Regions from separate parts of the Bacillus kalamii genome, predicted to be linked through region 1. Evidence: riboswitches for the same ligand, from Rfam matches in the RefSeq annotation. Region 1 holds a riboswitch; the other holds the start of a gene.
The links. A riboswitch is a leader RNA that binds a small molecule or an ion and turns the genes downstream of it on or off. The one in region 1 is predicted to bind glycine.
Positions count from the first base shown of each region.

Region 2: linked by a shared signal. The riboswitch ahead of ABC357_RS23015 (amino acid permease) and the one ahead of gcvT (glycine cleavage system aminomethyltransferase GcvT) in region 1 are both predicted to bind glycine.

Region 1 is NZ_JBDFMI010000001.1:877,747-894,492, forward strand. It holds gene ABC357_RS04425 (ABC transporter permease) at 1-220, shown strand, start outside; gene opp4A (oligopeptide ABC transporter substrate-binding protein) at 235-2,022, shown strand; gene ABC357_RS04435 (YqhG family protein) at 2,095-2,889, opposite strand; gene ABC357_RS04440 (DEAD/DEAH box helicase) at 2,876-4,549, opposite strand; glycine riboswitch at 4,822-4,912, shown strand; glycine riboswitch at 4,913-4,998, shown strand; gene gcvT (glycine cleavage system aminomethyltransferase GcvT) at 5,090-6,190, shown strand; gene gcvPA (aminomethyl-transferring glycine dehydrogenase subunit GcvPA) at 6,209-7,555, shown strand; gene gcvPB (aminomethyl-transferring glycine dehydrogenase subunit GcvPB) at 7,548-9,011, shown strand; gene ABC357_RS04460 (rhodanese-like domain-containing protein) at 9,073-9,384, opposite strand; gene ABC357_RS04465 (lipoate--protein ligase family protein) at 9,722-10,558, shown strand; gene splB (spore photoproduct lyase) at 10,660-11,685, shown strand; gene tatC (twin-arginine translocase subunit TatC) at 11,731-12,477, opposite strand; gene ABC357_RS04480 (patatin-like phospholipase family protein) at 12,712-13,593, shown strand; gene ABC357_RS04485 (SA1362 family protein) at 13,635-13,997, opposite strand; gene ABC357_RS04490 (DUF1385 domain-containing protein) at 14,142-15,089, opposite strand; gene ABC357_RS04495 (YqhR family membrane protein) at 15,333-15,872, shown strand; gene aroQ (type II 3-dehydroquinate dehydratase) at 16,035-16,478, shown strand; gene ABC357_RS04505 (M24 family metallopeptidase) at 16,482-16,746, shown strand, end outside.
Region 2 is NZ_JBDFMI010000006.1:1,047,223-1,063,968, reverse strand. It holds gene ABC357_RS23050 (methyl-accepting chemotaxis protein) at 199-1,617, shown strand; gene ABC357_RS23045 (hypothetical protein) at 1,605-1,976, opposite strand; gene nagE (N-acetylglucosamine-specific PTS transporter subunit IIBC) at 2,228-3,718, opposite strand; gene ABC357_RS23035 (PRD domain-containing protein) at 3,843-4,658, opposite strand; gene ABC357_RS23030 (PTS sugar transporter subunit IIA) at 4,702-5,190, opposite strand; gene ABC357_RS23025 (glycosyltransferase family 2 protein) at 5,638-7,035, opposite strand; gene ABC357_RS23020 (hypothetical protein) at 7,407-7,562, shown strand; glycine riboswitch at 8,214-8,292, shown strand; gene ABC357_RS23015 (amino acid permease) at 8,534-9,889, shown strand; gene pdxR (MocR-like pyridoxine biosynthesis transcription factor PdxR) at 9,929-11,320, opposite strand; gene pdxS (pyridoxal 5'-phosphate synthase lyase subunit PdxS) at 11,443-12,330, shown strand; gene pdxT (pyridoxal 5'-phosphate synthase glutaminase subunit PdxT) at 12,332-12,916, shown strand; gene ABC357_RS22995 (glycerate kinase family protein) at 13,003-14,145, opposite strand; gene ABC357_RS22990 (EamA family transporter) at 14,409-15,317, shown strand; gene ABC357_RS22985 (GGDEF domain-containing protein) at 15,354-16,478, opposite strand; gene ABC357_RS22980 (polyprenyl synthetase family protein) at 16,700-16,746, opposite strand, start outside.

The DNA.
Region 1 (16,746 bases):
CGGGATTGAGACTGGATTATCTTTTCTTGGATTTGGACTTCCATCTGATGTACCAAGCTTAGGAACGTTGATTAGTTATTCTACGAATCCAGAAGTTATTTCCGGAAAGTGGTGGATTTGGTTACCTGCATCAATACTTATTCTTGTCTTGATGCTTGGAATAAATTATGTTGGACAGGCGCTTCGCCGTGCAGCAGACTCTAAACAAAGATTAGGATAAAAGGAGGAAATGGGATGAAGAAAACAAAATGGTCATTATTTTCGCTTCTGCTAATTGTTATGCTTGTACTAGCGGCTTGCAATGGGAATGGAGGCGAGAAAACCACTGCTAAACCTGGTAACAAAGAAAAAGTGGATGCATCGGCTTTCAAGACGAAAGTGGACAATAAAGATAAGGCAATTAAAGGGGGAACTGTTACGGTAGGACTCGCTGCTGATTCACCTTTTAAAGGAATCTGGAGCTATGAACTATACGAGGATAACAATGACGCTGAAATTATGGCTTATGCAACGAATACATTGTTTGATACCGACAAAGATTTTAAATTTACAGATACAGGTATAGCGTCTATGAAGGTTGAACCTGAAAAAAATAAGGCCACCATCAAAATCCGCGAAGGCGTTAAATGGTCGGATGGGCAGCCGTTGACAATTGACGATGTAATCTATCCTTATGAAATAATAGCGGATAAAGACTATACTGGTGTTCGTTATGACCAGGACTTGAAGAATATTGTAGGTGCTGAAGAGTATCATGATGGCAAGGCTAGTACTATCTCAGGGTTGAAAAAAATCGACGATAATACACTAGAAATCTCTTTCAAAAAGGTATCTCCTGCTATCTACACAGGTGGGGATGGGATTTGGGGTTATGCAGCCCCTAAACATGATTTGAAAGATGTTCCTGTTAAAGACTTATTGAAATCAGAAAAAATCCGTAAAACGCCTGTCACTTTAGGGCCATTTAAGTATGATAAAATTGTTCCTGGTGAATCTGTCCAATTTGTAGCGAATGAAAACTATTGGAAAGGTAAGCCAAAACTAGATAAAATCGTTGTGAAAATTGTTCCGACATCTTCAGTTGTTGCAGCATTGAAATCAGGAGATGTTGATTTTATTAATCAAGTGCCGAATAATGTGTATGGATCTTTGAAAGATTTAAAGAACATAGACATCCTCGCCCGGACAGATTTGTATTATAGTTACCTAGGCTTTAATCTTGGAAAATGGGATGCAGCCAAAGGAAAAAATGTAATGGATCAAAATGCAAAAATGAATAATATCAATTTGCGCAAAGCTCTAGGCTACGCTATGAATATTGAAGAAGTAACAAAACAGTATTATAATGGATTGCGCTTCCGTGCAAATGCTATTATGCCACCAGTTTTTGGTAGTTATTACCAAAAAGATATGAAAGGATTTACGTATAATCCAGAAAAGGCGAAAAAATTGCTAGATGAAGCTGGCTATAAAGATACAAATAATGATGGCTTCAGAGAAGATCCTAATGGAAAACCGTTAGAAATCAAATTGGCGGCACGCGACAATAGTGAGGTTGCTGAAGCTACCACTCAATTCTACATTCAAAACTTTAAAGATGTAGGATTAAAGGTTACATTATCTACAGGTCGCTTGATTGAATCAAACAGCTTCTACGACAAAGTACAGGCGAATGATAAAGATATCGATATGTATATGGCAGCTTGGGGAACAGGTACGAACCCTTCACCTGCCGGAACATATTCAGAAGATGCTCAATTTAATATGATGCGCTATGTGGATCCAGAAATGACTAAATTATTGTCAGCTATTGATTCTCCAGAAGCTATGGATGCGAAATACCGTTCTGATGCGTTTAAGAATTGGGAAGAATATATGTTTGATAAAGCGCCAGTTATCCCAATGGATTTCCAATATCAATTATCAGCAGCTAACAAGCGTATGAAAAATTTAAATATTGCATATGACAATATGGATGGATCAGAATCATGGGAAGTTACTAAAGATAAACCAGTTAAATAATGTGAATGTAAAGACCCGGCAGCCATACACTGTCGGGTCCTTTTATGTATATTATATTTATCTGCTAGCATCCTAAACCGCCCCCTCACTCAAATAAAACATCCCTCCATTAATGACCGAAATATCGATATGCGGCTCGTATTGCTGTCTCAGCGCTTCCTTTTCAAGCTCGTAGCTGTCATCAAGTTCTTCACGGTCCTCGTAAAAATGATCCAGTAACCGCTGGTCCGCTTCCCATTTATGGATCGCCCTTTCCGCCCATTCATGGTCCTCCTCCGCTAGTTGCATTCTTACATAGCGGTCGATTCTCCCCATCCCGCTTTTCGGCATGATGATAGGAGACAGGGTAAATGAAAAGTCGGGGATTTTTGGTGTCAGTCTGATAGAATCCAATTTATCATGAAAATCATTGACCATTTTTCCGGTCAATAAATGAAGACCGATCGAAAACAATACATCTTTTTTCCGGTCGGACACGAAGGACGCCTTTATATTGCAGACCAGCCATGGATGAAGAGGTGTTTGCTGCTGTACATGTTGGTGTACATGCTCATAAAGGCGGATATATTTGGCCAGGCTGTTCGTCGATTGGAAAATTTGATGAAGCCGGGGAGATCCGAAATGAATGATTTCCCCTTTTACCTCTTCTGGTGCATTGGCAGGGTCGGTAATGAGTGTCAATGCTGCCGGGTTTGGTATGCCTCCTGTCTTTTCGAGATAGTGCCAATAAAAAGGCCTGTTCATGAGCATTTTGTCCAATTCGATGGTCAATTGAACGGTTATATAGGTAGGGTGGTTGTTCAATAGAGTGGCTCCATTTATATTGAAGTAATGGAGCAAAAATTGATGGATTTCATTTTGCTGCACGGTGCTCACGCTCCTTTAATTCCTGGGCCAAAGCGATCATACTGCTTAAGTTCTCCATTTTGATTTTCATTTCTCCTTCACTTCGTGATCCGCTGACTACATCCTCCAAATAATCTTCAATATTGCTGATATCTAGCTTGGTCAGAATATCATCCAGTTGGCCGACCACTTTTTCGAACAATTGGATTTTTTCGTAGAGTAGTGTCAGAATATGGTCTTCCACTGTCCCTTCAGTTGCAAAATTATAAATCAGTACATCCTTTTCCTGCCCTAGCCTGTGTACTCGCCCGATTCGTTGCTCAAGCCGCATCGGATTCCATGGAAGGTCAAAATTGATAATAATGTTACAGAATTGCAGGTTGATTCCTTCACCGCCGGCTTCGGTTGCGATGAGCACCTGGGCATGGTTTTGGAACAGTTCCTTCATCCAATCCTTTTTTCCGCGTTTGAAGCCCCCTCTGAATGGGACAGACGTAATGCCGTGCTGCTTTAAGTACCATTGCAGATAAAGCTGTGTGGCGCGATATTCTGTGAAAATGATGACTTTATCATTGTTTGACTGGATAATTTCCAATGCTTTCTGCGCTTTTGAATTAGAGCTGATGGCATTGATTTTATCGGTGATGATCTGGGCTCTTTGCTGCATTTCTGTACTTGGCTGCTCTTGCCGTTTCATCATATTCTGCAGTGTGAAGAATACAGCTTCCCTGGAACTGCATGCCTCTCTTTGCATCGTTAATGTAGAAAATCCGCTGTTGGCTTGTTCGTTGATGCGGAAGTGTGAAACTGCTTCATATAAAGCCCTCTCTGCTGGAGTCATTTGAATCAGGACTGTTTCAACAATTCTCTTCGTCCACTCAATGCCTGTCTCATGGCGCCTGTTTCTAAGCATAACGGCATTGACCAATTCCTTCAGGTGGGTATCATCGTAAATTTCCCGGCCTTTTCCTTTATATTGTTTAGAAAATAGCGATGAATTGCCAAGATGCCCCGGCTTCAATAAGGATACTAAGTGAAAGATTTCATCCACTTTGTTTTGGATGGGAGTCGCAGTAAGGAGCAAGCAGAATTTTTTCTTCAGATTCTGGACGAATTCATAGTTTTTGGTTTTATTATTTTTAAGCTTATGTGCTTCATCGACAATCACCATATCATACTGCTGGCTGTAAATGATGTCTCTATGCGGCATTCGTTTGGCTGTGTCGATGCTCGAGACGACGACGTCACAGGAATCCCATACATAGCTTTTCCGCTGGACGGTTGCCGGAATAAAGAATTTACTGTTCAGCTCATATGCCCATTGCGAAACGAGTGAGGCAGGGACAAGAATGAGCACTTTTTTTACGAGGCCTCTAATCATATATTCTTTTAAAATCAATCCTGCTTCTATCGTCTTTCCCAGCCCGACCTCATCAGCAAGTATGGCTTTTCCATTCATGTTTTCAACGACCTGTTTAGCCACTTCAAGCTGATGCGGGAGCGGCTTTAGTTGATGGAGGTGGCTGGGAGCCTGCAAACCTTCAAATTCTGGTATTTGAAGGCTTTTTTCGACTTGCAAAGCCAAACAATAAAATTCCCAGCTGGTCCAGGGGCCGTCCTCCTCTAGACGTTGGGTAAATTGATTCTCCCAAGTCTCATCATAATTCACTTTTATATTCATAAAATGTCTCTCCTCTTAGGGAATATAAGAAAATAACCTCTAAAAACGAACGTTATTTAGGTATTTTTGATTAAATGTAAGTTTTTTAAAAAATGCGACAAGAAAGAATTGCATCCAAATTATAGTTAATGGTAGGATGAAGTTAAGTATAAAAAGCACCGATTTTTTTACATCGGGAATACTATGTTTCTTCTTAATTATTTGTGGGGAAAACAAGCATTATGTATTCTGCTTGCTTTTAGTATGGCCATTCTTAAGTATTATATAAGCGATTGAAGGCAAGGGGAGAGACTGTATAAAACAGCGCCGAAGGAGCAAACGTAGCTATGTGAATCTCTCAGGCAAAAGAACTCTTGCTGGACGCACCTCTGGAGAGCGTTCTATTTGAACCACCAACGGGGACAGCCTTGAATATGAAGGTAAACTCTCAGGTACAAAGGACAGAGATGACCCAATGCGAACGGGCATCTTTGTCCTTTTTTGCCTGCTTATGGGTTTGAATAGCGGTTATGTCGACAAAAATCATTCAGGGGGTAAAACATGACTCGATTAAAGAAAACGCCTTTATTTGATGAGTACAGCCAGTTTGGCGCTAAGACAATTGACTTTGGCGGTTGGGATCTGCCGGTCCAATTTTCCGGCATTAAGGAAGAGCATATGGCCGTCCGCACCAAAGCTGGTTTGTTTGATGTTTCGCATATGGGGGAGATCACAGTTGAGGGGAAGGACAGCCTCTCCTATCTCCAAAGCATGGCAACCAATGATGTGTCCAAATTGAAAGACGGAAAGGCTCAATACTCCGCGCTTTGCTATGAAAATGGCGGAACTGTGGATGATATTATCATCTATAAAAGAAGCGAGGACCGCTATTTGCTGGTCGTAAATGCCGCTAATATTCAAAAAGACTTTGAGTGGCTGAAAAAACATAAAGGCGATGCAGATGTTACTTTGGAAAATAAATCGGATCAAATTGCTCAATTGGCATTGCAAGGTCCATTGGCTGAACAAGCTTTGAGTCAGTTGACTGAAAATATAGATTTAAAACAATTGCCATTCTTCGGTTTTGTCGAGAATGTTTCTGTTGCCGGAGTGAATGCCCTGGTTTCCAGAACCGGATATACAGGGGAAGATGGATTTGAGATATATTGCAAAAGTGAGGAAGCATCAAAAGTATGGAGGGCTATTCTCGAATTGGAAGATGTATCCCCTATTGGGCTGGGAGCAAGGGATACACTTCGCTTTGAAGCGGGTCTTGCCCTATATGGACAAGAGCTGTCTGCAACCATCTCTCCAATAGAAGCAGGCATCGGGTTCGCGGTAAAAACGAATGTGGAAGAAGATTTTATCGGCAAGGCTGTACTGAAAGAACAAAAAGCAAACGGGGCTCCAAGAAAGCTGGTGGGTCTGGAAATGGTTGGACGAGGTATTCCGAGACACGGCTATAAAGTCTATTCAGGCGAAAAAGAAATCGGAGAAGTGACGACAGGCACACAGTCGCCGAGCTTGAATAAAGCAGTCGGTTATGCATTGATCGATGCGGCATACGCCGAGCTGGGTTCAACCGTCGATGTTGAAATCCGCTCGAAGCGTGTGGAAGCGCAAGTGGTAGGCACGCCATTTTATAAAAGACCGAAGAACTAATAGGGGGATCATGCTATGATTAAACATCGTTATTTGCCGATGACTGAAAACGACCAAAAGGAAATGCTGGATGCAATAGGTGTTTCCCATATCGATGAGTTATTTGAAGATATTCCGGAAAGTGTCCGTTTTAAAGGAGAGCTGCAGATAAAAGCCGCTAAGTCTGAATCTGCACTGACAAAGGAATTAAGCGCTCTGGCTGCAAGAAACAAAGATGCAAAAAGCTATACATCCTTTTTAGGTGCAGGAGTCTACGACCACTACGCGCCTATCATTGTGGACCATGTTCTATCGCGTTCTGAGTTTTACACAGCATATACCCCTTACCAGCCGGAAATATCACAGGGAGAATTGCAGGCAATCTTTGAATTCCAGACAATGATCTGCGAGCTTACCGGAATGGATGTTGCCAATTCATCCATGTATGATGGCGGAACAGCCTTAGCTGAAGCGGCCATGCTAAGCTGCGGCAGCACCCGACGCAAGAAGGTGCTTGTATCCCGTGCTGTCCATCCGCAATTCCGTGCTGTTCTGGATACATATGCTAAGGGGCAATATATTGAAGTTATCGATATTCCTTACAGTGATGGACTAACGGATCTAAGCGCCCTGGAACAGCAAATGGATGGCGATGTGGCAGGCGTGATTGTCCAATATCCGAATTTCTTTGGACGAATTGAAGAGTTGGATAAGATGGAAGGCATCATTCATGGACATAAAGGGCACTTCATAGTTTGCAGCAATCCGTTGGCGCTTGGGGCATTAACGCCTCCGGGAGAATTCGGGGCCGATATCGTCATTGGGGATGCCCAGCCATTTGGCATTCCTGCTGCATTCGGCGGCCCCCATTGCGGTTATTTTGCCGTTAACAATAAATTGATGCGCAAAGTGCCCGGAAGGCTTGTCGGCCAAACGGTAGATGAAGATGGGCAGCGCGGATTTGTGTTGACACTGCAGGCACGTGAGCAGCATATACGCCGTGATAAAGCGACATCCAACATCTGTTCCAATCAAGCATTGAATGCTCTTGCAGCATCTGTGGCTATGACAGCTCTTGGCAAGGTCGGAGTCCAGGAAATGTCTTTGCAAAATATCCGAAAAGCGCATTATGCCAAGAAGAGACTGCAGGAGAATGGGGTCGAAATCGTTTTTGATGGACCATCCTTCAATGAGTTTGTGGTGAAATTGCCTTATTCCTATAATGAGTGCAGCGCCCGCCTTTTGGATAAAGGGATGATCGCCGGCTACCACTTAGGCCAGGATTACCCTGAATTGAAGGATCATATGCTTGTGGCAGTGACAGAGCTGCGTACGAAAGAAGAAATTGATTTGTTGGTGAAAGAATTGGGGGATCGCCATGAATAAGAAAAATCAGCCATTGATATTTGAACAGAGCACAAGCGGACGGATCGGTTATAGTTTGCCTGAGTTGGAGATTGAGGCAGTTGGCATGGAAGAGCTTATCCCGGATGCGTATATCCGAAAACAGCCTGCGGATTTGCCGGAAGTATCCGAGCTGGATATTATGCGCCATTACACGGCTTTATCCAAACGTAATCACGGTGTGGATTCAGGCTTTTATCCGCTTGGGTCCTGTACGATGAAATACAACCCGAAAATCAATGAAAATGTTGCCCGGTACAATGGATTTGCCCATATCCATCCTTTACAGGACCCTTCCACTGTCCAAGGAGCACTAGAGTTGATGTACGATCTGCAAGAATCGCTGAAGGAAATTACCGGAATGGATGAAGTGACACTTCAGCCTGCTGCCGGTGCGCATGGAGAGTGGACGGGGCTAATGATGATCAGAGCCTTTCACGAACAAAATGGGGATACTGCGCGTACGAAAGTAATTGTCCCTGATTCGGCCCATGGAACGAATCCTGCTTCAGCTACTGTTGCAGGATTGGAAACGATCACAGTGAAATCCAATGAGAATGGTTTGGTCGATCTTGAGGATTTAAAGAGAGTGGTCGGTACTGACACGGCAGCCTTAATGCTGACCAACCCCAATACACTCGGCCTTTTTGAAGAGCAAATTCTTGAAATGGCGGAAATTGTCCATGAAGCTGGCGGCAAATTATATTATGATGGAGCCAATTTGAACGCGGTGCTTTCCAAAGCGCGCCCAGGGGATATGGGCTTTGACGTTGTCCATTTGAATCTCCATAAAACGTTCACTGGCCCGCACGGAGGCGGCGGACCGGGATCTGGTCCAGTAGGAGTCAAAAAAGACTTAATCCCATTCCTTCCTGCGCCGCTTGTTGTGAAAAAGGAAGAGGTATATGGACTTGATGTTGACCGCCCTCAATCCATCGGGCGTGTAAAGCCTTTCTTCGGAAATTTCGGCATCAACGTCCGCTCCTATACGTATATCCGTTCAATGGGGCCAGATGGCTTGAAGGCTGTTACAGAAAACGCAGTTCTAAATGCCAATTATATGATGAGAAAGCTGGCTCCGTATTATGATCTGCCTTATGATCGCCATTGTAAGCATGAATTCGTGCTAAGTGGACGGAGACAGAAAAAGCTGGGTGTCCGTACACTCGATATTGCTAAACGTCTGCTTGATTTTGGCTATCATCCGCCTACCACTTATTTTCCGCTTAACGTGGAAGAGTGCATGATGATAGAGCCGACTGAAACAGAAAGCAAGGAGACTTTGGATGGCTTTATTGAGACAATGATCCAGATTGCGAAGGAAGTCGAAGAAACGCCTGAATTGGTGCAGGAAGCTCCGCATACAACGGTCATTAAGCGTCTGGATGAAACACTTGCAGCCCGAAAACCGGTGCTGCGTTACATGAAAGAATCGTAATGGACGTATAAAGAAAGAGGCAGTTCCTATTGGAACGCCTCTTTTGTTTGGATGAAGATGATTATTTACGTTTGATTTTACCTGACCAGTGCTTAAATCCTTTTTGAAGATGGTACAGGTCGCGATAGCCTTTTTTGTACAGCATTTGCGCTGCGCGTCCGCTGCGGAGTCCGCTTTGGCAATACAGATAAACTGGCTTGTCCGGGCGTATCTCTTTCAGGCGAGTTTTCATCTGGGACATCGGGATATTTCGTGCACCTAAAATATGGCCCGCATCAAATTCATTTGGTTCGCGTACATCAATTAATTGCGCTTTACGGTAACCCTCGATAAATTGTTCCTGAGTCAATGTTTTAACGACTCGGCGCTGCATAAACCAGTTATATGCCGAGTATGCTAGGATCGCAACAATGACAACGATTAAAAAATACAACAATGTGAAAACTCCTCTCAAACTAAAACAGTACAGATAGTTTTATTATAATAGTGTCTCATTATAATATCAAAGGAATTTACAGAGATTGAGAAGGAAAAGCGTTTCTTTTTCCAGCAAGACCCTTTTTTGTTATTCTAATTAAGATTAATCTCAAAATAAATAGGTTGATTTTCTTAACAGGAATGTTCCATTATGGAATAGGCACAGTGTTATCGTAGAAAAACGTGTGCCAGTGTATATGGAGAGAAAATGCAGAAGGTAGGATATTGAACTGATGACAAAAGAAAAGTGGTTATTTATCGACTCTGGCAATTGTTCGCCGGGCTACAATATGGCAATGGATGAAATGCTATTGCAATGGCATAGCGAAGGGAAAATACCTCCAGTCATTCGTTTTTACGGCTGGAATCCTGCAACTTTATCCATCGGATATTTCCAAAAAGCTGAAAAGGAAATCGATTTGCAGAAAGTGAAAGACCAAGGCCTCGGTTTTGTCCGCAGAGCTACCGGAGGCAGGGCTGTTTTACATGAGCATGAACTTACATATAGTGTCATTGTGACAGAGGAACACCCTAAAATGCCGAAAAATGTGACCGATGCTTATCGGGTCATTTCGGAAGGCATCCTTAAAGGGTTTTTGAATCTTGATTTTGATGCCTATTTTGCAGTGCCGAAGACAGAAGAAGAGCATCAGCGTTTAAAAGATCCCCGTTCATCGATTTGTTTTGATGCGCCAAGCTGGTATGAGCTGGTGGTAGAAGGCCGCAAAGTGGCTGGAAGCGCACAAACAAGGCAAAAAGGGGTGATTCTGCAGCACGGTTCTATTTTGCTTGATCTTGAAATAGACAAACTTTTTGATTTATTCTTATTCAAAAATGACCGGATCAAAGAACGGATGATGAAAAGCTTCAGCAGTAAAGCCGTGGCTATCAATGATTTATCCGAACGCAAGGTCACATTAGAGGAAGCGAAACAGGCGTTTAGAGAGGGATTTGCAGAAGGGCTGGATGTCGACCTTGAAGCGTTGGTGCTCACTGATGAACAGGAGCAGGCCATTCAGGCATTAAGCAAGGAAAAATATGAAAGCGAAGCATGGAATTTCATGAGATAAACTAGTTGCTCTTTCGTTTTATACTGCCAAATATTCGTATGCAACCTTTCAGTTTTATTGCGGAAGCTATTGAAAGAACCATATAGAAATTTGGTGAAAAGATGAAACCGTTTATGCCGCAATTAGTCTATATTGAACCGCAGGCGCTGGAATACCCGCTCGGCCGTGAGTTGAAGGAAAAATTTGAACAACTGGGCATCGAAATAAGAGAAACCACTTCGCACAATCAAATCCGTGATTTGCCTGGCGAAAATGAACTCCAGAAATACCGCGTGGCGAAATCGACGATGGTTGTCGGGGTCAGGCGGACGTTGAAATTCGATACTTCAAAGCCTTCAGCGGAATATGCGATTCCGCTTGCAACGGGTTGTATGGGCCATTGCCATTATTGTTATTTACAAACAACGCTTGGCAGCAAACCATATATCAGGACATACGTGAACCTTGAAGAAATATTTGCCCAGGCTGAAAAGTACATCGAAGAAAGAAAACCGGAAATCACCCGTTTTGAGGCAGCCTGTACGTCCGATATTGTCGGAATCGACCATTTAACCCATTCATTAAAAAGGGCGATTGAATTTATGGGGGGCACCGAATATGGCATGCTTCGTTTTGTGACTAAGTTCCACCATGTCGACCATTTGCTTGATGCAAAGCATAATGGCCATACACAGTTTCGTTTTTCTGTGAATTCACGTTATGTGATTAAACATTTTGAGCCGGGTACATCTTCTTTCGACGAGCGTTTGGAAGCGGCCAAAAAAGTCGCAAATGCGGGTTATCCGCTTGGATTTATCGTGGCTCCGATCTATATGCATACTGATTGGAAGGAAGGATATTTTGAACTGTTTGAACGTCTTTCTTCCGCTTTAGCTGGCGTGGACTTGCCGGATTTATCCTTTGAAATGATCCAGCACAGGTTCACCAAGCCGGCGAAAAAGGTCATTGAGAAGCGATATCCTAAAACAAAGCTTGACCTTGATGAAAGCAAACGTAAATATAAATGGGGTAAATATGGGATCGGGAAGTATGTATATCCGACCGATGAAGCGAAAGAGTTGGAAGAAACGCTGTCAAGCTATATTGCCCATTTTTTCCCGCAAGCGAATATATTGTATTTCACGTAAGAAGGATGGACTGTTTAAGTCCATCCTTCTTTGTTTTTGTGGGATTTAAAGAGGAACTTGCTTGTCCATGTCAACGAACTGAAGTCTGTGTTGTTTCTTTTTATACACTATTTTTGAAAGAGCAACGCTAATTTCAAAAATAGCGATTAGAGGAATGCTGACGGATATATGCGAGATGAACTCAGGAGGCGAGATCATACAGGCAATAATTACGAGGATGAAATAGGCATACTTTCTCAATTTAGCTACCTTGTATGGATTTATGATGCCAATAGATGTCAGGAACATCATGACCGGGGGCAGCTCAAAGGCAAATGCAAAGGGAAGCGTAGTTTTAATGAGAAAAGTGAAGTAACGGTCTGCGGTAAACTGGGTAACCATCATCCCTTTACCAAGATCGGTCAGAAAATGAAGCAGATTCGGGAAAATAAAAAGATAGCCGAATACTAATCCGCCGACGAACAGCAGGAATAGACCAGGTATATACATAAGCGCCAGTTTCCGTTCATGCTCTTCGAGTGCCGGCTTTACATACAGCCACAATTGGTGGGCAGCAATCGGAATTGTACAGGCAATGGCAAATATGCCGGCGATATGAAAGTAAATCCACATAATGTCGCTCGGTCCCAATATCATTAATTTATAATCAAGTGCCGATGTAAAAAAAAGATACATTTGTTTTACAAATACAAAACCGATAATCAGTAATGCGATAAAAGAGATGGCGACTAGTATAATCCTTTTCCGCAGTTCGTCAAGATGTTCTGTGATTGAATATTCTTCATTATTCAATGTCACCCCCGCCTTTCTGTAAAGTGGAAATAGTCTTCATTCATCATAGTGTAATTGGGCAATTATGGCAAGGTATTGCCGGTACTTGACCCGGAATTGCCACAGGACCATTTTCATTCTTTGGGTACTAATTAGCGTTGCCGTTGATTACAGATGTAAAGGGGAGTGTTTTATATAGATGGCATGCCCCTGAGCTGCTGCGGTTTGCTTTCTTGAAAGAAAAGGAGGTGAAACATGCTTATCGATGGTGTATTTTCAGGTGGAGGAATGAAAGGATATGCATTGATCGGCGCTTATCAGGTTTTGGAGAAACAGGGTTTTACCATGAAAAATACGGCTGGGACGAGTGCCGGTTCCATCATTGCAGCTCTTATTGCAGCAGGATATACAGGAAAAGAAATGGAGGATTTATTTTTGCCGCTTGATGGAAAGAGTTTGTTGGATGAGCGGAAGGGAACAGGCCTTCCATTTGTGAAATGGCTTCTTCTCTATTGGCGGCTGGGGCTGTATAAAGGGGATGCGCTTGAAGCGTGGATCGCAAAGCTGCTTGCTGCAAAGGGGATTTTGACATTCGCCGATCTGCCCAAAGGTTCCTTGCGGATTATCGCATCTGATATTACAAACGGAAAGATAGTCGTTCTTCCAGATGAACTGGATAACTATGGGATACATGGGTTGCTTTTTCCTGTTGCAAAAGCGGTAAGGATGAGCTGCAGCATTCCTTATTTTTTTGAACCTATAAATATAGGGACGCGCAAAAAGAGGATATATATGGTCGATGGAGGGGTGCTCAGCAATTTTCCTATGTGGCTGTTCGATCATGAGGAAGGAAAGAAAACGAGGCCAGTAATCGGAATAAGATTGAATGGCAATAAGGAAGAAATGCCTCCAAGGGATATCCGCGATGCAATCGGGATGTTCAGAAGCTTATTTGAATCGATGAAGGACGCGCACGATAATAGGTACATCTCCCGTAGACATGAAAAAAATATCATCTTCATCCCTTCCGACCATATTCCAAGCACCGAATTCAATTTATCTTTGGATGACAGGATTAAATTAATTGATTTAGGGAGAGTGTCTGCAAATTCTTTCTTGGCAGCATGGTCTTACTAAGTGTTGAATTTGACAATTAGGACATAAAAAAATCGAGCGTTTCATGCCCGATTCTTTTTGCCTTTCTTGCCTTCAATTACAGTCAGATGAGCTTCTGATTTTTTTCTTGCCTTCTTTTTATGATGGGCGGCAGAATAATTGACCACATTTGTTTTTTGTGGGGCTGCCTTCCCTTTTTGCTGTAAATGTTTTTTTGATTGCTTGACTGCTCTGTTATAGCTGCTTTGGGCAGAAGTGGAAGAAGCAGAGAACTTTTTATAGGCAAAGAAAACGATGGCTGCGACTATGGCAAAGATGAGAATGCCAGTGAGCATCCCGGTTGGGTTTGCCATAAACTTGGTCACCAATCCAAATACAGCAAGAAGAATAATCCCCGATACTATATAAGTAGCTGGACGTTTCATAAGAATGACCTCCTTACAAGCCTCATTAAAGCATATTGGGTTTTTAGAAAAACGATTAATCTATTAGGAAGGGGAAAGGCATGCTACCGAACATTATGCCTTTCCTTCCGGAGAAGCATACCTAAATAATCTCTCTATTTTGTTTTACACTATACTTTCCTTTTTTAAACCCATTTTCTCATCTTCTTGTTCCAATACCAATAATTGCTTGAAGGAAGCGATGGCTACTTCAACCTGGTCGTCACTGGGTTCTTTTGTCGTTGCCAGTTGAAGCCAAAGTCCTGGGTAACCAAGAAAACGGAGCACTGGAATATCTCGCATTTTATTTGTAAGCTGCAATACTTCAAATGCAATGCCGAGGACAACTGGAATAAGGGCCACACGGTCTACTACACGAAGCCAAAGAGGGTCTGTCGGAACAAGCATATAAACGAATACGCCAACGAAAACGGTGAATAAAATAAAACTGCTTCCGCACCGGTAATGCAATCGGGATTGGGCCTGAACATTCTCGACAGTAAGTTCTTTATTGCTTTCGTAGCAGTTGATTACCTTATGCTCTGCGCCATGGTACTGGAAGACTCGTTTGATCAACGGAGTCATCGATACAAAAGAAATATAGATTAGCAACAGGAACAGTTTGAAGACTCCTTCAATCAAAACCTGGCCGATATCCGAGTGGATGATGGGCCTTGTTGCCTCTGCAAGGAAAACAGGCACCAAAGTAAAAACAAACTTGCCGAACAGAAAGGAAAGCACTCCGATAACGGCGACGCTTAATACCATTCCAAATTTGCTTGCCGGTTTTTCTTCGACATATTCCTGGTCTTCTGAAGGATCTACATCATAGCGTTCAGAGGAGAAATTCAGATGCTTGGAACCCGTGGCGCTCGAATCAATAATGGCAGCAATCCCTCTCAGGAAAGGGATTTTTTTTATGGCATTCAATGCAGGTTTGGGGGTACGGGGCAAATGGTAATATTCAATGGATCCATCTTTTCTACGGACAGCTGTGACGGTATTCTTTTTGCCGCCGAACATAACGCCTTCGATAACGGCCTGCCCTCCGTAAATGGGCTTGTTTTGAGACATATTTTTATACACCAACCTATGCTTGATAAAATTTGGAATTGCTGTTTGCCCTAACTATACTCTTTTGACTTGCTCATTTCAAAAGTATTGGCATATTTAAAAGGGACGTTCTTTTATTTTACTTAAAAAAGAGAGGATGGACTAGTTAAAGATGCATTCTTTCCACTTTTTTTATTAAAAAATGACTTGAAAGAAAATATTCCCTTTATTCCGGACATACTAGGAATGGAGGTGCATGACTCAATGAGTGAGCAAAATAACGATGGAAATAAGCATGAACTTGATCAAAATAAGCAGGAAAGGCCGATTTCCCAAAAAGCCAATGTTGCCATGGTAGGTTTTTTTGGCGGTTTCCTTTTTAGTGCGGTGGCCTATCTAGCGTATTATTTTCACTTTATGGAGATTAAACCCAATGTCATTTTCAGCAGCTGGGCTCCGGATAATTGGACGAATGGGTTGCTTGGCTTTGTAGTGACGGTGCTGCTATATGGATTGATTTCCATACTGGTCGCTTTTATTTACTATTATGTATTGAGAAAGAAAGAGAAGCTGTATGTTTCCATTCTTTTTGGCGCTGCTTTGTGGGCAATTGTCCACTTCGGATTGGTTTCTCTTTTTCCCGATATGAAAGGGATAAAGGAAACGGATATAAATACTGCGATAACCACTGCATGCCTGTATATCGTATACGGAACCTTTATAGGCGTAAGCATCGCCTATGATGAATCCGAACGAAAAATGAAGCAGGAAATGGAGGAGGCATCGCCGCAAGTGCAATCTTAATCGAATTCTTCCCTGTAATCTTCCTTAACATATGATTGTGTTTGTTCTATTCGCCCATCTCTTCGTTAAACATGTTCGATTCTTTTGAATTATGTTAGAATGTTCTTACTGATGTATAGCAAGAATGGGATAAAATCCATTCGGGTGGAATCGAGGTATAATATGGAATCTATTTTGCTTCTGAATGGGCCGAATTTGAACAGGCTTGGCAAGCGGGAACCGGATGTATACGGTCATGAGACATTGGCTGATATCGAAGAAAAAGTGAGGGTGCGCGCCAACCAATTAGGATATGGGCTTACCGCCCTGCAATCCAATCATGAAGGTGACCTGGTGGATGCTTTGCATAAGGCGGAAGATGACGGCTTGGCCGGAGTGATCCTTAATCCGGGCGCTTTCACTCATTACAGCTATGCCATCCGTGACAGTATAGCGGGCATTTCATTGCCGGTGGTGGAAATCCATATTTCCAATATCCATGCCAGAGAAGAATTCCGGCATACATCCGTCCTTGCGGGTGTTTCAGCTGGCCAGATCGTCGGCTTTGGCAGCAATGGTTACCTATTAGCATTACAGGCATTAGATTATATGTTGAGGGGAGAATAAATAATGGATAAAATTCAACGTTTACGTGAAAAATTCGATCAAGCGGGAATCGATGGTATTTTGGTGACCAACCCATATAACCTTCGATATATGACAGGTTTTACCGGCACATCCGGTGTAGCTCTTATTTCAATGGATAAGGCATATTTCATTACAGATTTCCGCTATACGGAGCAGGCAGCTAAGCAATGCCAGGGCTATGAGATCATTAAGCATACGAAATCTTTGCCCGAAGAAGTTGCATTTCAAGCAGAATCCATGGGGATCA
Region 2 (16,746 bases), on a different contig from region 1:
CCGCGAAATAGCTTTTTTACTAAATACTGACGATTTTACCATTTTATTGTCGATTTTTCTATATATGTATATTAAACTAGGAGTATATACACAGGCTTTACATAGGAGGAAAATACCGTGTCCACTACCCGCAAATCGCTGAATGAACAAAAAGTGAATGTCATTGTTTACAGAGTCTTTTTAGCGGCATTTATTCTGATGATCATTAATAATATTGTTCAGGTCGTTCTATATGGGATGCCTCATTGGACGGTCATGAACGCCCTTTATAATATTCAATTTCTATTATTCTTAATTCCTGTCCTGTATTACAAATCATCAAAAAAACGTACGCATTTTAAACTATTATCTATTATTTCCATGCTTCTTTTCGCTTTCATCCTGCATACCGATTCCTGGGTAAATGTTCCGTTTGTCTGGCTTGTTCCATTAGGTCTAGCGGGTATGTATGCCGACTTCACCTTAATGAAAAAAGCGTTTGTCATTGCCTTGCCATTACTGATCCTCTCCCAGTTCACCCATCTATGGATGGCGGACAAACTGGTGATTGAAAGCAGTCTGCACCGTTCTATCCTGACTGCCTTCTATTATGGATTCCAATTTATCTTTGTCAGCATCCTCCTTCTCGACAGCTCCAAGCGTTCAAGTGAAATGCTGGATGAGAGCGAACAGCTGACAGGGCAAATACAAGGGGTATTATCAGAGGTGGGGCAAGCATCTTCACATTTAAATAAAAATGTAGTCGATTTTCATCATAAACTAAGTGAATCCACTTCTTCCTTACAGCAAATCGATGCTTCCATCCAGCATGTCCACAATGACAGCCGCGATTTTTACCATGTCATCCAGGGAACTGAGCAAAAAGTAAATGGCATTGTGGATAAATTGAATGAAACGGCCGCCAATGCGGCTGATGTTAAAAGCTTTACGGATGAGGTTGTCCACATGGCGCAGCAAAATAAAAAAATGCTCTCCCAGTCTGTCAGCAATATCGGCGAGGTGAAGCATGCATCTACACAGTCGCACACTGTTGTCCGGATGCTCAATGAAAAAATCAATGATATCTCTACCGTTCTCCACTCCATCATCGAGATTGCCAATCAGACTAACCTGCTTGCCCTAAATGCGGCGATTGAAGCTGCACGCGCAGGCGAGCATGGCAAAGGGTTCGCAGTAGTGGCTGATGAGGTGCGCAAACTTGCGGAGCAATCATCCAAGTCCTCCGGTTACATCCAGGAGCTATTGAATGACATCGGCAATGCCAAGGATCAGGTGACTCAATCACTAGAGCAGACAGACTCGATTGTGGATACAAATATCGATACAATCCAGTCTTCCTTAAACAGCTTCGACCGGCTTATTTCCATGCAGCAAAAAATGAACGACCGCCTTCAGGAAATGCTTTCCACAATCGACAGCCTATCCGAAGAAGGTACCGCCATCACCAAGTCGATGAATGATATCGAAGAAAATTATCACGTCCATGATCAAAACATTTCCGAAATCGCAATTGCGATCGAACAAGTAGCGGGCGCATTCCAGGAAATCGCTTCCCATGTCGATGAAGTCAGCGATAAATCGCAGCATTTGTCTGAGTTGCAAAATCAAAGTGCCTGACCAAGCATTAAAAACCGCCTGTTGTGATTACAGGTGGTTTTCAATGCCTCTGATACTCTCCTAGCAGCCCCATATTCTAGTCCTTGTCTCCCTTTAATAAAAGCTTTAACATCCTTTTTACGTTGTTTTTCATTGATAAAATAAGCATTGCCGTTATTTCCATAAAGAAGTGTCTCCTTGCCGGCAAAATGGGGGAACACAGTTAAGATATCCTCTGATAGGTCCTTATAAATTAGCTTCATTTCATATGAAGGAAAATCAGCGAATTCATAACGCACTCTCTTACAGTTTGCCCTATTCAGGATACCAGTGACCGCACCAATTGTTTCTTTATCTGTGGTGATTATCATTCCATCCATATCATGTTCTTTATATGATCTTATCTCAATTCGATCGATATCGGAAAAATCGTTCTACAGCATGTTATAAACAATATAACCAACCATACTAACCAGTAGAGATAGCCAAACGATTTTTTTCATTAAACTCCCCTTTTGAGCATCTTGCTATAATATTCCCTCTCCCTCTATAAAATTCCTCTTATATGGCCTTTTAAAAAAAAGCATAAAAAAGAACCCGATCCTTACATCGGGTTCTTAAATAATTTACTTTATCGCTTACGGCGGATTTTTTCTATTTCATCTGCCACGAACTGTACTTGGGTTCCGACAATAACCTGAATGCTATTTTTGCCTACAATATTAATGCCAGGAACGCCTGTTGATTTAATCTTATTTTGATCGACTGCGTTCATATCTTTCACTTCCAAACGCAAGCGTGTAATACAGTTATCAACCGAAGTCACATTGGCATCTCCTCCAAGCCCTTCGTAGATAGTTGCTGCCATTGAAGAGAATCTATCCCCAGAAGTGCCTGCATTAGACTTATTCAATAGACCTGTAGCTGCTTCGGAAGACGCTATATCTTCATCTACTTCGTCATTATCTTCTTCACGCCCTGGTGTCATTAAATTGAATTTAGTGATCATAAATCTGAACACAGCATAGTAAATGACCGCAAATACAAGTCCCTGGACAATCAGCATATACGGTTTATTGGCCAATGGCAATCTTGAGCTTAAGAAGAAGTCAACAAAACCTGCGCTGAAGCCAAACCCGGCAGTCCAATGGAAAAGGGCTGCTATCGTTAATGAAATACCGGTCAAAACAGCGTGCACAACATATAGTGCTGGAGCAGCAAACATGAATGAGAACTCAAGCGGTTCTGTAACACCAGTGAAGAAAGCAGCAAAACCGGCAGCAAGAACGAGTGATGCAATTTCTTTCTTACGTTTTGTCTTAGCAGTATGGTACATAGCAAGACCAGCTGCAGGAAGGCCGAACATCATAACAGGGAAGAAACCGGCTTGATACATACCCGTAATTCCTTTTGTACCTGAACCCTTCCAGAAATTACCTATATCATTGATTCCTGCTACGTCAAACCAGAATACGGAATTCAATGCGTGATGCAGTCCTGTTGGGATTAATAAGCGGTTGAAGAAACCGTATAAACCTGCACCTGCTGCCCCTAAATCGCTGATAGCCTTACCGAATGACACAAGGGCAGTAAAGATAGCTGGCCAGATGAAGAATAGAGCACCTGTAATAACAAGCATAGAAACCGCTGTCATAATCGGCACTAATCGTTTGCCGCTAAAGAAGGCAAGCGCATCGGGCAATTTCACATGGCTGAAACGATTATACATAATGGAAGCAATGATACCTGATAGGATACCAATAAATTGATTCTCAATTTTTACGAATGCTGGGTTAACATCCTTCACATCGATACCTTGAAGCATAGCAACTGATTCTGGGCTAAGAATGGTAGTAACGATCAAGAAGGCGACCAAACCACTCAATGCTGCTGAACCGTCCCTCTCTTTCGCCATACCTAGTGCGACACCTAAAGCAAACAGCATACCCATATTATCGATAAGAGCAGAACCCGCCTTAATCAGGAAGGCAGCGATAGCGTTATCTCCGCCCCACCCAGTCGGATCAATCCAATAGCCAATCCCCATCAAGATGGCGGCAGCCGGCAAAACTGCAACCGGCAGCATCAAGGAACGGCCTATTCTTTGTAGATAACTCTTCATAATGTTATTTCCCCCTATTCATCTTTTTTCTCATTTCCGTTAAGTCAAAGACTTGAAAAGCTAACATCCTCATTTATAAGTGCAATCTCTTGTTGATACATTAAATAACAAATGATAAATACGATTACTTTCTCAATCTCTCAATATGAAGTGTGATATATCCCAGCTCCTGCTCAGGCAAATCAACCCCATGGACTTCAAACAATTCTTTTGCGACTACTTGCGCACATTCAAAAGCATGAGGAAATTTCTTCTTGATCATAGAAAACATTTCTTCATCCATCATGTGAAGCTCGTAATGATTCACCCGCGTTAATGCAAAACGCAGATGGGTCGTTAGCCGTTCGTAAGAAATGTCATCTTCTTCAACTGTAATGTTCAAATATTGTTTAATTGTTTGGATCATATCCCTTACGATGGTCGTCAGCCTGACGGTTTGACGTAAATCACCTCCTTGAAGTTTCATTGTGTGGATATGCAAGGCGATGAAAGCAGCCTCATCCACGGGCATCTGGATATCATATTTATCCTTCATATGGTGAAGCGCCCATAGTCCTATTTCATATTCCTTCCGATAGAGGATCTTGATTTCATGCAGCAGCTTATTCTTTAAGTGAATGCCCTGTTGCTCCCTTTCAATCGCAAAGGAAAGATGGTCGGTAAGTACTATATGGATATGTTCATTCAACTTTGTATCCATTGAAGCCTCTGCATAGGATATGATTTCTTCCGAAATGGTGAAATGTTCTTCAGGAATCCTATTTAGTAGCTGCTCTAACTTTTTGTTTTCTTTCATGACAAACAATTTTTCAATTTTAGCGGGATTTACAATATCATTTTTCTTCTTTTCAAAAGCAATTCCGGCTCCAACTACAATTTTCTCCTGCTGATTATCTATTACGATGACAGCGTTGTTGTTTAGAATTTTCTTGATTTTCATTGTAGTTCATCTCCTTCTATATACATTTCTCCAAGAATATATACTATTTGGCTACCGCTGTAATTAAAACTGTTTTGCCTGCAGTGCCTTCTATTTCTGCAGAAAAGTGAAATTCTTTATTGCCTTCTTGGCTATTTGTTATGACTAATGGAATAATAGTGCTCTTTGCATGGGCACGAATATAGTCCCAGTCAACCTTCATCAGCAAGTCTCCAACCTTAACCTTTTCGCCAGCCTGGACCGCAACTGAAAATCCTTCTCCTTTCAAGGAAACCGTTTCTAGTCCGACATGAATCAGCAGTTCCGTTCCGTCCTCCGTTTGAATGCCAATTGCATGTTTTGTTGGCGCTACTTGGACAACTGTTCCATCGGCAGGCGCATAAATATCCCCGCCGCTTGGCATGACAGCTATGCCTTCCCCCATCATTTTCCCGCTGAACACCGGATCATCGACATCCTCAATGGCAATAACCTTTCCATTTACGGGTGTATAAATATGCAACTTTTCCTTCTTAAACAGTTTGGACAGCATGACAACTTACTCCTTTATTCCTCATTTTATGCACCTATTCAAATGTTCAGAATGCACGCCTACTACGATATTTCACGCAAAAAAGGCATGGAGGTTCAATAGAAAGCCCCGGTAAAGGAACTCTCTACTTACCACCATGCCTGATCGTATCAGTAACATGTGATTCTTATTGACTATAGGATAATCCTACCACTAAAGTTTAAAAAAGGCAACTGAAAACGTTAACATTTTTTCTCTAAATGGTTAGAAAACATAAAACCAAGAAAATTCCTAATAAAAATCACATATTTTATTAGGGATTTTTCTAAATTTATTTATTCTCCTACATTATGTAACAAAAGAATAAAATCCACTACATTACTGTTTTATTAAATTACATACCTATAAAAAAACTTAACTTCCATAAAAGAAGTTAAGTTTTCAGCTTGGAATGTAGTAATCGAGGTACTAACTGGCTCGCTGTTTCTCCTTAATATCTGACAGAGAATCAGCATCGCTATTATTTTCAAAATAATCATTTCCTGACCTTTTCACTTTGTTCCAGCCATCTTTATTGAAGAAGTAAAGAATAGTTCCCATCATTACGAAAAGCATAAATACAAATCTAAAGAAAACTAATTCCCCTATGATTGTTTTAATTAATTCTTTCTTACTGCCTATGACCAAACCAAATTTTTTACTGATTTGGATGGTAATGAGCGTATATGTCAAATTTAACAGCAGAGAAAGAACAAAGTATATTCCTAAGATTTCGAATGTCTTATCAGAATAGCCAATTGTTAAAATATAAAATAAAAAGAGCAACGTAAAACTAGACGATAGAGTACCCACTAAAAAGGCATCGAAGATAAAGAATAAAGAAATAGACCTTTTGAAAAGTGATTTTATCATTGGTTTAAAATAAATTAGGAAACTATCAACAAAAGCCTTTTGCCATCTTACACGTTGATTGAATAAATCTTTCCAGCTTGACGGGCATTCTGTGTAGCATATTGCATCAGGAAGAAATGTCATTTTCTTTCCTTTATGGTTAAAGATATACTGTTGTAATTTCATCGTAATATCAATATCTTCACCAACTGTATCACGATAGCCGCCGACTTTTAACAAAACTTCCTTCCGGAAAACGCCAAAGGCTCCACTAATTACGCACATGGCATTTAATCGGGAAAGTGATGATTTTAAAATCATAAAACCTTTTAAATACTCAAGTATCTGAAAGCGAATAATATATCTTAGTTTCAAGTTAAGTACGCCGCTTTCAAGTTGTTCACCTTGAAGAATATTGACCAAACCACCTGCTGCAATCAAATTTTCATCTTGGAATTCTGAATTGATTACATGAAGAGCGTTTTTGTCCAAGATTGTATCTGCATCCAATGTAACTACTAGTTTATGGTGAGCAAAGTCAATTCCTGCATTCAATGCGTCTGCCTTTCCACCATTGACTTTATCAATTACAAACACATTATTATATAATGTTGATTGATACACCCCATTGATCACTTCATATTTCAAAACACCGCTTAATCTGCGGTAATAAGGCTTCAAGTGCAACTGCTTCATTAACTCCGATAATGTTGAGTCTTTAGAGCCGTCATTAATAAAAATAAATTCTGAATTGGCATAATGACCAGTCGAATGTTTAATTCCTTTTATGGTAGAAGCAAGAATATCAGACTCGTTATAACAAGGAATCAGAATAGAAATTCCTTGTTTATTTACGTTTTGATCTCTTTTCTTATGTTTATATTCTTTTACAATTCCTATTGCATTCACCATATGGAATATAGGAAATAAAGAACAAACTATGGCAAGCAGCATAGCAATGATTTCAAACGGCACCTATTCTCACATCTCTCTCATTTTTAATCTTTTATAAAAATCGAAAATAAATCGAATTCAATTATATTCATTCAGTCCAGAGTATTCAGATAGAAAGAGAGAGTTTTAGTATAGACCAATATTCTATATGCCCATAGTCCTAAACGAAACGGTAAGTCACTTTCTTCCTAATTCTCTTGGTGACATAATTACGCCAAAAAAATTGTATAAAATTTGCACATTTTTTTGTTATAATATATTTTCAGAAATTACTAGAAAATGTATAGAAATCAAAATCGTAAAACTAACGTATAATTCACGTACAAAAAAACTACCAAAAGATATACTATTATAATTTCACGTACAAGTCAAGTATACTAGGAGTGGCTTATTTGAAGAAAATCCCAACAACTAGAAAAGATATACGGGTACCTGATCCTTTAATTAAAAAAGTGGAACAATATCAATATGAAAATGATATATCCACCTGGACAGGCGCTCTATTGGAGCTTGTCAGAAAAGGGTTGGAAGCCGATGGAATCAAATGAAATGTATAGTCATTTAGTTCGGACTCAAACAGCTTACAGAATTTATAATATCCTTCTAAGCGCAAGAATGTTAATTTTCATACATTCTTGCGCTTTCTTTTTATGGTTTTTAATAATGACTTGTGGATATGCTTATAAGTATTACCTCATTCCAGCCATTACAAATGCACTGTCGGACTTCAATTCTTACTTATACAAATATATGGAAAAATAAACTATGGTTTAGACTATTTAAATAGACATTTCTATAAGTTGTATTTTTATTGCTCTCTTTCTCTTCAAAACAACAAGAAACACCTTGATAATAATGATCAATCCAGCTATATCGTTATACGGCTTCAATTATAAAACCAAACTGGTACAGCGGAGGAGGGCCTTCTTTATATTTCATTTTCAAAAGAATGCATATCAGGTTCGCCTATAATAATCGCATCTATCCTTCAACTCCAAGCCTAAATAAGAAAACCTCATTTTCGGAATATTATAGAAGGATTATTTGAACCTTGTTTACATTTTCTCTTTTCGATCTATTGACCTACAAAAAAAATAGTGCTATAATTTTTAATTATTCCAAGAAAATAATTTACAATCGTTTTTTATTTTTTAACCGAATACTAGCAAGCGATGAATGTTATGGATCACACTATAGCAGGAGCAGCTTCTGGAGAGACTGCATGTAATGCAGCGCCGAAGGATTCACAATCTCAGGCCAAAGGACAGAAGAGTAACGAATAATGATTTGTTATTCCTTAACCTGATGAGATTGGAGCTTCCAGTCTCTTTTTTTATTGCATAAAAGAATGGGGGAATATCAATGGTACAACAAAAATCATCCATACAAATGAGAACCGGCCGCTTTCACTACAAAACGTAGACTGCAAGCTTAATAGATGGCCATTAGTTAAAAAGAACCACTAAAAATAGAAAGAATTTTCATAATAATTACATTACTATCAATGGGGGCGCACACCTTGGCTAAAAAAGAATTAAAAAGAGATTTAAAAGACCGCCACGTACAGTTGATTGCCATCGGGGGAACGATAGGTACAGGCTTATTCCTCGGATCCGGAAAATCCATTCAATTGGCAGGCCCATCTATCATTTTTTCTTACTTGATTATAGGTATTGCTTTGTTTTTTGTAATGAGGGCATTGGGAGAATTGCTGCTATCCAATGCAGGCTACACGTCATTTACTCAGTTTGCAGCCGAGTATATCGGGCCTTGGGCTGGTTTCATCACTGGCTGGACCTACTGGTTCTGCTGGATCATGACCGCCATGGCCGATATTATCGCTGTCGGGGTATATATGCAGTATTGGTTCGATATTCCTCAGTGGGTTCCCGCTCTGACCTGCCTTGTCATCTTATTGGGGCTGAATCTATTAACGGTAAAACTGTTTGGCGAATTGGAATTTTGGTTTGCCATCATTAAGGTCATCACAATTATTGCCTTGATTGTTGTCGGGGTCGTCTTATTGATTGTCGGATTCAAAACAAATACCGGCACCGTTTCCGTCACCAACCTATGGAAGCATGGAGGCATGTTCCCTAACGGCATATCCGGATTCCTGCTGTCACTCCAGATGGTTGTCTTCGCGTTCGTCGGAGTTGAATTAGTCGGTGTATCTGCAGCGGAAACAGCGGATCCGAAAAAGAACATTCCATCGGCCATCAATAAAATCCCAGTCCGGATTTTACTTTTCTATGTCGGTGCTTTGTTAGTCATTCTATGCATCAATCCTTGGGACCAGCTTAATGCAACCAGCAGCCCATTTGTTGAAGTCTTCACATTGATCGGCATTCCGATTGCTGCTGGAATCATCAATTTTGTTGTTCTGACATCTGCTGCTTCTGCATGCAACAGCGGGATGTTCTCTACAAGCCGGATTCTTTATACACTCGGAAACAACGGAGAAGCGCCTGCCAAACTCGCCAAATTGAACAAGCACCACGTACCGGGCAATGCCTTATTCACATCTACCATTGTTTTGTCTGTAGGGGCATTATTGAGTAAAGTCATACCGGAGCAGGCGTTTACAATCGTTACGACAATCAGCGCTATTTGCTTTATATGGGTATGGAGCATTATTTTGATTTCCCATCTCATCTATTCTAAAAAACGGCCTGATTTACGTGCAAAATCTATTTTTAAAGCACCGTTGACACCTTTCGTCAATTACGTGGTCCTAGCCTTGTTCGCTTTCATCTTAATCGTGATGCTGTTCGCAGAAGCTACTCGTGTTTCGTTATTAATGACGCCGATTTGGTTCCTCCTTTTATTCTTGTTTTACCGTTATCAAAAGAAACGAGCGAACCGATTGGGGTAACCCAAAAATCCCGCTGTCCATTGAAACAGCGGGATTTTTCTATTTCCAGCAAGCGAGTAAAGAAGTTAACGCATCCTCCAATTTCTCAGCCGGTATTCCGGCAAAACCAAGAACAAATGTAGGCAGCATAGCTTGCTTTTTCACAAGCATGTAGGAAGAAAGCGGGTACACTTTAATATGCGCTCTTGCAGCTTTTTCCAATAGCTCTTCCTCTCCCTGGCCATTATCGATGACCAATACAACATGAAGGCCGGAGTTACCTCCGATTACCGTAATAAAGTCCACTTCTTTCCTGATTATTCGAAGCACCATATCAAGTTTCTGCCGATACACCTTCCTCATCCGGTTCAAATGCTTTTCAAACATGCCTTCCCGTATGAATTTGGCCAATATATGCTGGTCAATCCGGGAAACGGTGCAGTGGTAAAAAGATATTTCCCTGCTGTAACGAGAAGATAGCGAAGGCGGCAGTACCATATAGCTGATGCGGATGGAAGGCATTAGCGACTTGGAAAAGGAGCCAGCATAGATCACCTTGCCCCCCTGGTCCATACTTTGCAGAGAGGGGATCGATTTTCCGCTGTAACGGAATTCACTGTCGTAATCATCCTCGATAATAAAACGATTTCTTTCCGCAGCTGCCCAATTCAGCAGCTTCATCCTTCGATTGACCGGCAGGATCGTCCCATATGGAAAGTGGTGTGATGGCGTCACATAGGCTACATTGATACCGGACTGTTCCAAATCATCAACAATCAAACCTTCTTCATCAACAGCAAGCGGATGAACTTCCTTCGGGTAGGTTTTCAACAGACGGTCGATCAGATGATAGCCGGGATCTTCCACACCGTAAACCGTATCATGATCAAGTAAAATCAACAGCTGCTGCAAAAGGATTTCCATTCCGGCTCCAACAATGATCTGCTCAGGCGTGCAAACAACTCCCCGGGAATGATAAAGATATGTTGCAATTTCCTTACGCAATTCGTACTCTCCCTGCGCTTCTCCCAGAAGCAATAGCTCCCGATTCTCTTCAGAAATCACCTGCTTGGCCATTTTTCTCCAGGACGCAACCGGAAAATGTGCAGTATCCACTTGCCCGGGATGGAAATGATAATGGATCGGCTCTTTTTTTGACAGATGCTCCACTGGCATTTCCGCTTTCGGCACATATTCCAAGTCCTCATGCGCCAGTACAAAGTACCCTTTTCTCGGGACCACTTCCGCATATCCCTCATCCACTAATTGATTATAAGCAGTATCCACTGTATTTTGGCTGATCTGCAGAAAATCGGCCAACTTCCGTTTCGATGGCAATTTAGTTTGATATGGAAGATGCCCGTTTAAAATTTCTTTCTTGATAAATTCATAGAGTTGTTCATACAGTGACACACCACTGGAACGTTCCAAATTACAGGAAATCATATCCACAATCGATCCACTTCCTTTTCTCTGACCCCATTAAAATTTCAAAAACTGACTCTTTTAATACAGTCTGACACTTTTTATACTTAGAAACAAGAAATTTATACAATGGAAAAGGATGGATATGAATGGATAAAACAATAGCAAGCGAAAGAGTAAAACGTGGTATGGCACATATGCAAAAAGGCGGAGTCATTATGGATGTCATTAATGCGGAACAAGCAAAAATCGCTGAAGCTGCGGGTGCAGTTGCAGTAATGGCACTTGAACGGGTGCCATCCGATATCCGTGCAGCCGGCGGAGTAGCAAGGATGGCAGACCCCCGGATCGTAGAGGAAGTGCTTCAGGCAGTATCTATCCCTGTCATGGCAAAAGCCCGGATCGGACATATCGTTGAAGCGCGTATACTGGAAGCTATGGGTGTCGATTATATCGATGAAAGCGAAGTGCTGACTCCAGCAGATGAAGAGTACCATCTGTTAAAAAGCGAATTCAACGTGCCTTTTGTCTGCGGATGCCGTGATCTTGGAGAAGCAGCACGCCGTATCGGCGAAGGCGCGTCCATGCTGCGCACAAAAGGAGAGCCAGGAACAGGCAATATCGTTGAAGCCGTGCGCCATATGCGGAAGGTGAACGCACAAGTACGTAAGGTCAGCCATATGAATGATGATGAATTAATGACCGAGGCCAAAGTGCTTGGCGCTCCTTTTGAAGTACTGAAATCCATTAAAGAAGCAGGCAAGCTCCCGGTCGTTAACTTTGCAGCCGGCGGGATCGCCACTCCTGCTGACGCCGCATTAATGATGGAATTGGGCGCTGACGGCGTGTTCGTCGGATCAGGCATTTTCAAATCAGAAAATCCGGAAAAATTCGCATCCGCCATTGTCCAGGCCACTACATATTTCACAGACTATGACCTGATCGGCAAACTATCAAAAGAATTGGGTGCGGCAATGAAAGGAATGGATATATCACGCCTAAAGCCTGAAGAGAGAATGCAGGAGCGTGGCTGGTAAAATGTTAAAAATCGGCGTACTCGGACTGCAGGGTGCAGTCCAGGAACATATAAACCAGGTTGAATCTTGTGGGCATCAGGGTATCATCATTAAAACTCCCGGACAACTGGAGAAGCTCGATGGATTGATCCTGCCAGGCGGCGAAAGTACCACAATGAGGCGCTTTATTGACCAGTATGGATTTATGGAACCCATTCTCTCCTTTGCCAAAGAAAAGCCTGTATTCGGTACGTGCGCCGGCATGGTACTGTTGGCAAACAAATTGAGCGGCAATGAAGCCCCCCATTTACAGCTTATCGATATGACCGTAAGAAGAAACGCTTTCGGCAGGCAGGTCGACAGCTTTGAAGCAAGCCTGGAAGTTAAAGGAATGGATTCCCCCTTCCCCGCAGTTTTCATCCGTGCCCCTTACGTAGAGCGTGCAGGAGACGAGGTGGACATACTGTCTGTTTGGGAGGGCAATATTGTTGCCGCCAAACAAGGACATATACTGGCTACTTCCTTCCATCCGGAACTGACAGGAGATTTGCGGTTCATGGAATTGTTTATAGATATAGTCGTTGAAAATAAGAAGGCTGCTGTATAAGATTAACCCCATCCGTCATGAACGGGTGGGGTTGATCATTCATTTTAGAAGCCAAACATCCTAGCGGACCATGCTCCATTTTTGTATTATGCCATTCTTTTTGATGCCACAAACGTTCGGATAACCTGTTCTGCCGTAAACTCAAGCAATTCTGCAGCACAGAAAATCGCCGCCTCCAAATCCATCGCCGAGTTGATAATGCTATGGACACTCGTGATGCCATAGCCGTATAATTCATCTATTCCATTTCCGATGGAACCTGTGAGCGCAAAAACCGGAACACCATACTTAGCTGCCGCTTGCGCTATGCCTGCAGGCGCTTTGCCGTAAGCGGTCTGAAAATCGATGCGCCCTTCGCCAGTAAACACACAATCAGCTTTCCGCAGATATTCATCCAGCTTAGCGTATTCCATCACAATATCGATTCCCCTTCTCGATTCTGATGGAAAAAATGCTTGGAAGGCGCCGCCGATTCCGCCTGCCGCCCCTGCTCCCTCCTTATCATGTAGCCTGATTCCTGTATGTTTCTCTATGGCATCCGCCCAATGGGCCATGTTTTGATCAAGCTCTTGAACCATTTCCGGAGTAGCCCCTTTTTGCGGCCCGAACACGCGTGAAGCGCCTTTTGGCCCAACGAGTGGGTTATCGACATCAGAAGCGATTAAGAACGAGCAATGCTGAATGCGTTGGTCGAATTCCTGCTCGTCGATCTTGGCAATTCGGGCCAAATGCTCTCCGCCTTTTCCGATAGAACCCCCCCTAGAATCCAGCAGTTTCATCCCTAATGCCTGCAGCATGCCGGCTCCCCCATCATTTGTTGCACTACCGCCGATCGCCAAAATGAAATGGCGGTATCCGGCATCCAGTGCCGATTTAATCAACTGCCCAGTTCCATATGTCGTAGTGACCATCGGATTACGGTCTTTATCCTTGATTAAACATAATCCGGATGCATTCGCCATTTCAATAACGCATGTTTTCTGATCGCCAAGGACGCCATATGCCGCCTCCACTGGTTCCATCAAAGGACCCTTTACAGTCACTTGTTCCTTATGGCCATTTGTGGCAATTACTAAGCTGTCCAATGTCCCCTCCCCGCCGTCAGCAACAGGAACCAAAACAATCTTCGCTCCTGTGAGCGCTTTTCTGACCCCGCGTTCTATTGCCTGAGCTGCCTCAACAGAAGATAAGCTGCCTTTAAAAGAATCTGGCGCAATCAAAATATCCATGGCCTTCCCTCCATTACCGTTTATACACCTTATTTTAACCCATTGATCATCTTATAAAGGGAAACTAAATGTTCCGCCTTAAGCATGGTCCTCACAATACACTACCCCAAAATACTTCGGCGGATCCGCAACGCTCCAACTAAATGAAATATTTGAAATATATTATTTTAATAGTATAATTGAACTGTTTTGAAAATATAATATACTATTCTATTCTATTTCAATATGAATGCCAATAGAGGTTACTATGGGGAGAAATCAACATGTGGTTCTTTTTTTCACTATTAACCGCCTTTTCCTGGGGCGCTGCTGACCTGTTCTATAAAAAAGGGACTGACAGCAATGATCAATATAGCCATATAAAGATTGTCATTATGGTTGGGCTCGTTATGGGAATCCATGCGACCGCGTATATGCTCATAAAGGGCCTGTCTTTCAATCCAATGGATATGGTCAACTATTTGCCTGTATCGGCGCTTTATATTCTCTCGATGGCGATCGGCTATATCGGCCTTAGATACATCGAGTTATCCATCGCTTCACCTGTCCAGAATTCATCAGGAGCTGTCACCGCTATTCTATTATTCATCTTTTTCACCCATGAAATAGGCGCAGTAGAAATTGCTGGATTAATTATGATTACATTCGGCATCATTGCTATTGCCATACTTGAGAAGAAAGCTGAAAATGCAGCGTTGAAGGCAAGTTCGGAAAAGATTGATAAAAAATATCAAATTGGCTTCTTGGCCATCACCTTTCCACTGCTGTATTGCCTGCTTGACGGACTGGGTACATTTGCTGACGGCATCTACCTCGATGAAATGAAGTTGATCAGTGAAAATGCAGCGCTCTTAGCCTATGAATATACATTCTTCATTTGTGCTGTCTTCTGTTTCATTTTCCTGAAATTCATCAAGAAGCAATCATTCAATGTCTTCAAAGAGAGAGATAAGGGTTTTGCAGCTATTCTTGAAACGACCGGGCAATTCTTTTATGTCTTTGCCATGTCCTCCAACGCCATCATAGCGGCACCGCTTATTGCATCCTACAGCATTTTTTCAGTCCTGCTCTCAAGGATTTTCCTGAAAGAAAAACTGAATTGGAAGCAATATGCCTTCATTATCGTCGTCATCGCCGGCATTGCCTTGCTCGGACTGGCGGATGAGCTATAGAAAATGAACGGCAGGCTTCATGGATGAGCCTGCCGTTCATTTTCTATGCTTTTCACTTTTATCCCTATACATTGCTTGATCTGCTATGCTAATTAATTTATCAACACAAGCAGCATCGCTCGGATAGTTGGCCGAACCGCAGCTTACACCCAAAAAATTAATTTCTTTTAAAAAGGGATCTCCTTTAAGCCTCTTCATTTCCCCTTGGATCCTCTGCACATGCTCAGGGCCTCCTGAGCATAAGCAAATGAATTCATCGCCGGAAATACGGAATAAAACCCCTTCCATTCCCTTCAATCGCGATTTGCACACTTTTGAAAATTTCTTAAGATATTCATCTCCAACCACATGCCCGAATCGGTCGTTTACGCTCTTAAAATAATCCAGATCAAAAAAAATTAAATCAAAGGGAATTCCATTCTGAATTCTTTTTTCACATTCATATAACAAACTGTTCCGGTTAGGCAGGCCAGTCAGAGAATCCCTATATACCGTTTTTTTCAACATTTCGATATGCATGGTTGTATTTACTACACTGTATAGAAGGCTATAGGTGGATATGACATTTACTGCGAGAAGCAGCATACACAGTAATCCAACCGATTTACTTCCGGTAACCAATGTATAATTAACCAGCACCAATGTGATAAACCAGACGACGCTTACCCATTGAAGCCACTTGCTCGTGCCGGCATTACCGGTAACATTCTCAAGCACAAGCATAAATTTATAGCGAATGAATTTCATGAATAGGGGCCCGGTCAGTACATATAAGCCTGTTTGGGCACCCATAGTAGACAACGCGAACTCATGCGGAAATAATAACAAGGATGTATGCAAAGAAATCATGAAGATTAGCATCGTATAAATCCATGCTGAGCATACAATCATTAACAATTTCGCATTGGGCAGTTTATACAAATACCTTAGTGGAAACAGATATAAAAAACCAACCAGTACAAACAAGCCATTTCCATTTCCATAATGGGGATTCGCGTATTTCAGGAACGGCATAAAGAACCCGACAATTAAAATAGTAAATACCGCCAGGACTAGTATGATTTTTCTATTCGAATAGCGGCTTTTGGAACAGAGATGCAATGTTAATAGATTCACAGATACCATTTCCAATACAATGATGACATGATAGAGAATATTCATATCCACTCTCCAAATTTCCTCCCTTTTCCATAAAAGCAAGATCAATCAACACGCCTGATTGTATACCATTTCACAAAATAAGCCGTATCAATAAATAGTTCTTTAGGCATAATTCGATAGTACCATAATAATCGCTCCCTCTAATAGATTTCAACCCATATCCACTTACTCAAACAGTTCTTTCACAAAAAAAGAGCCGAAGCAACATGGCGCTGGCTCTATCAATATTTCCGGTTCACTATATAGTCCATTAAATGTTTTAAAAATG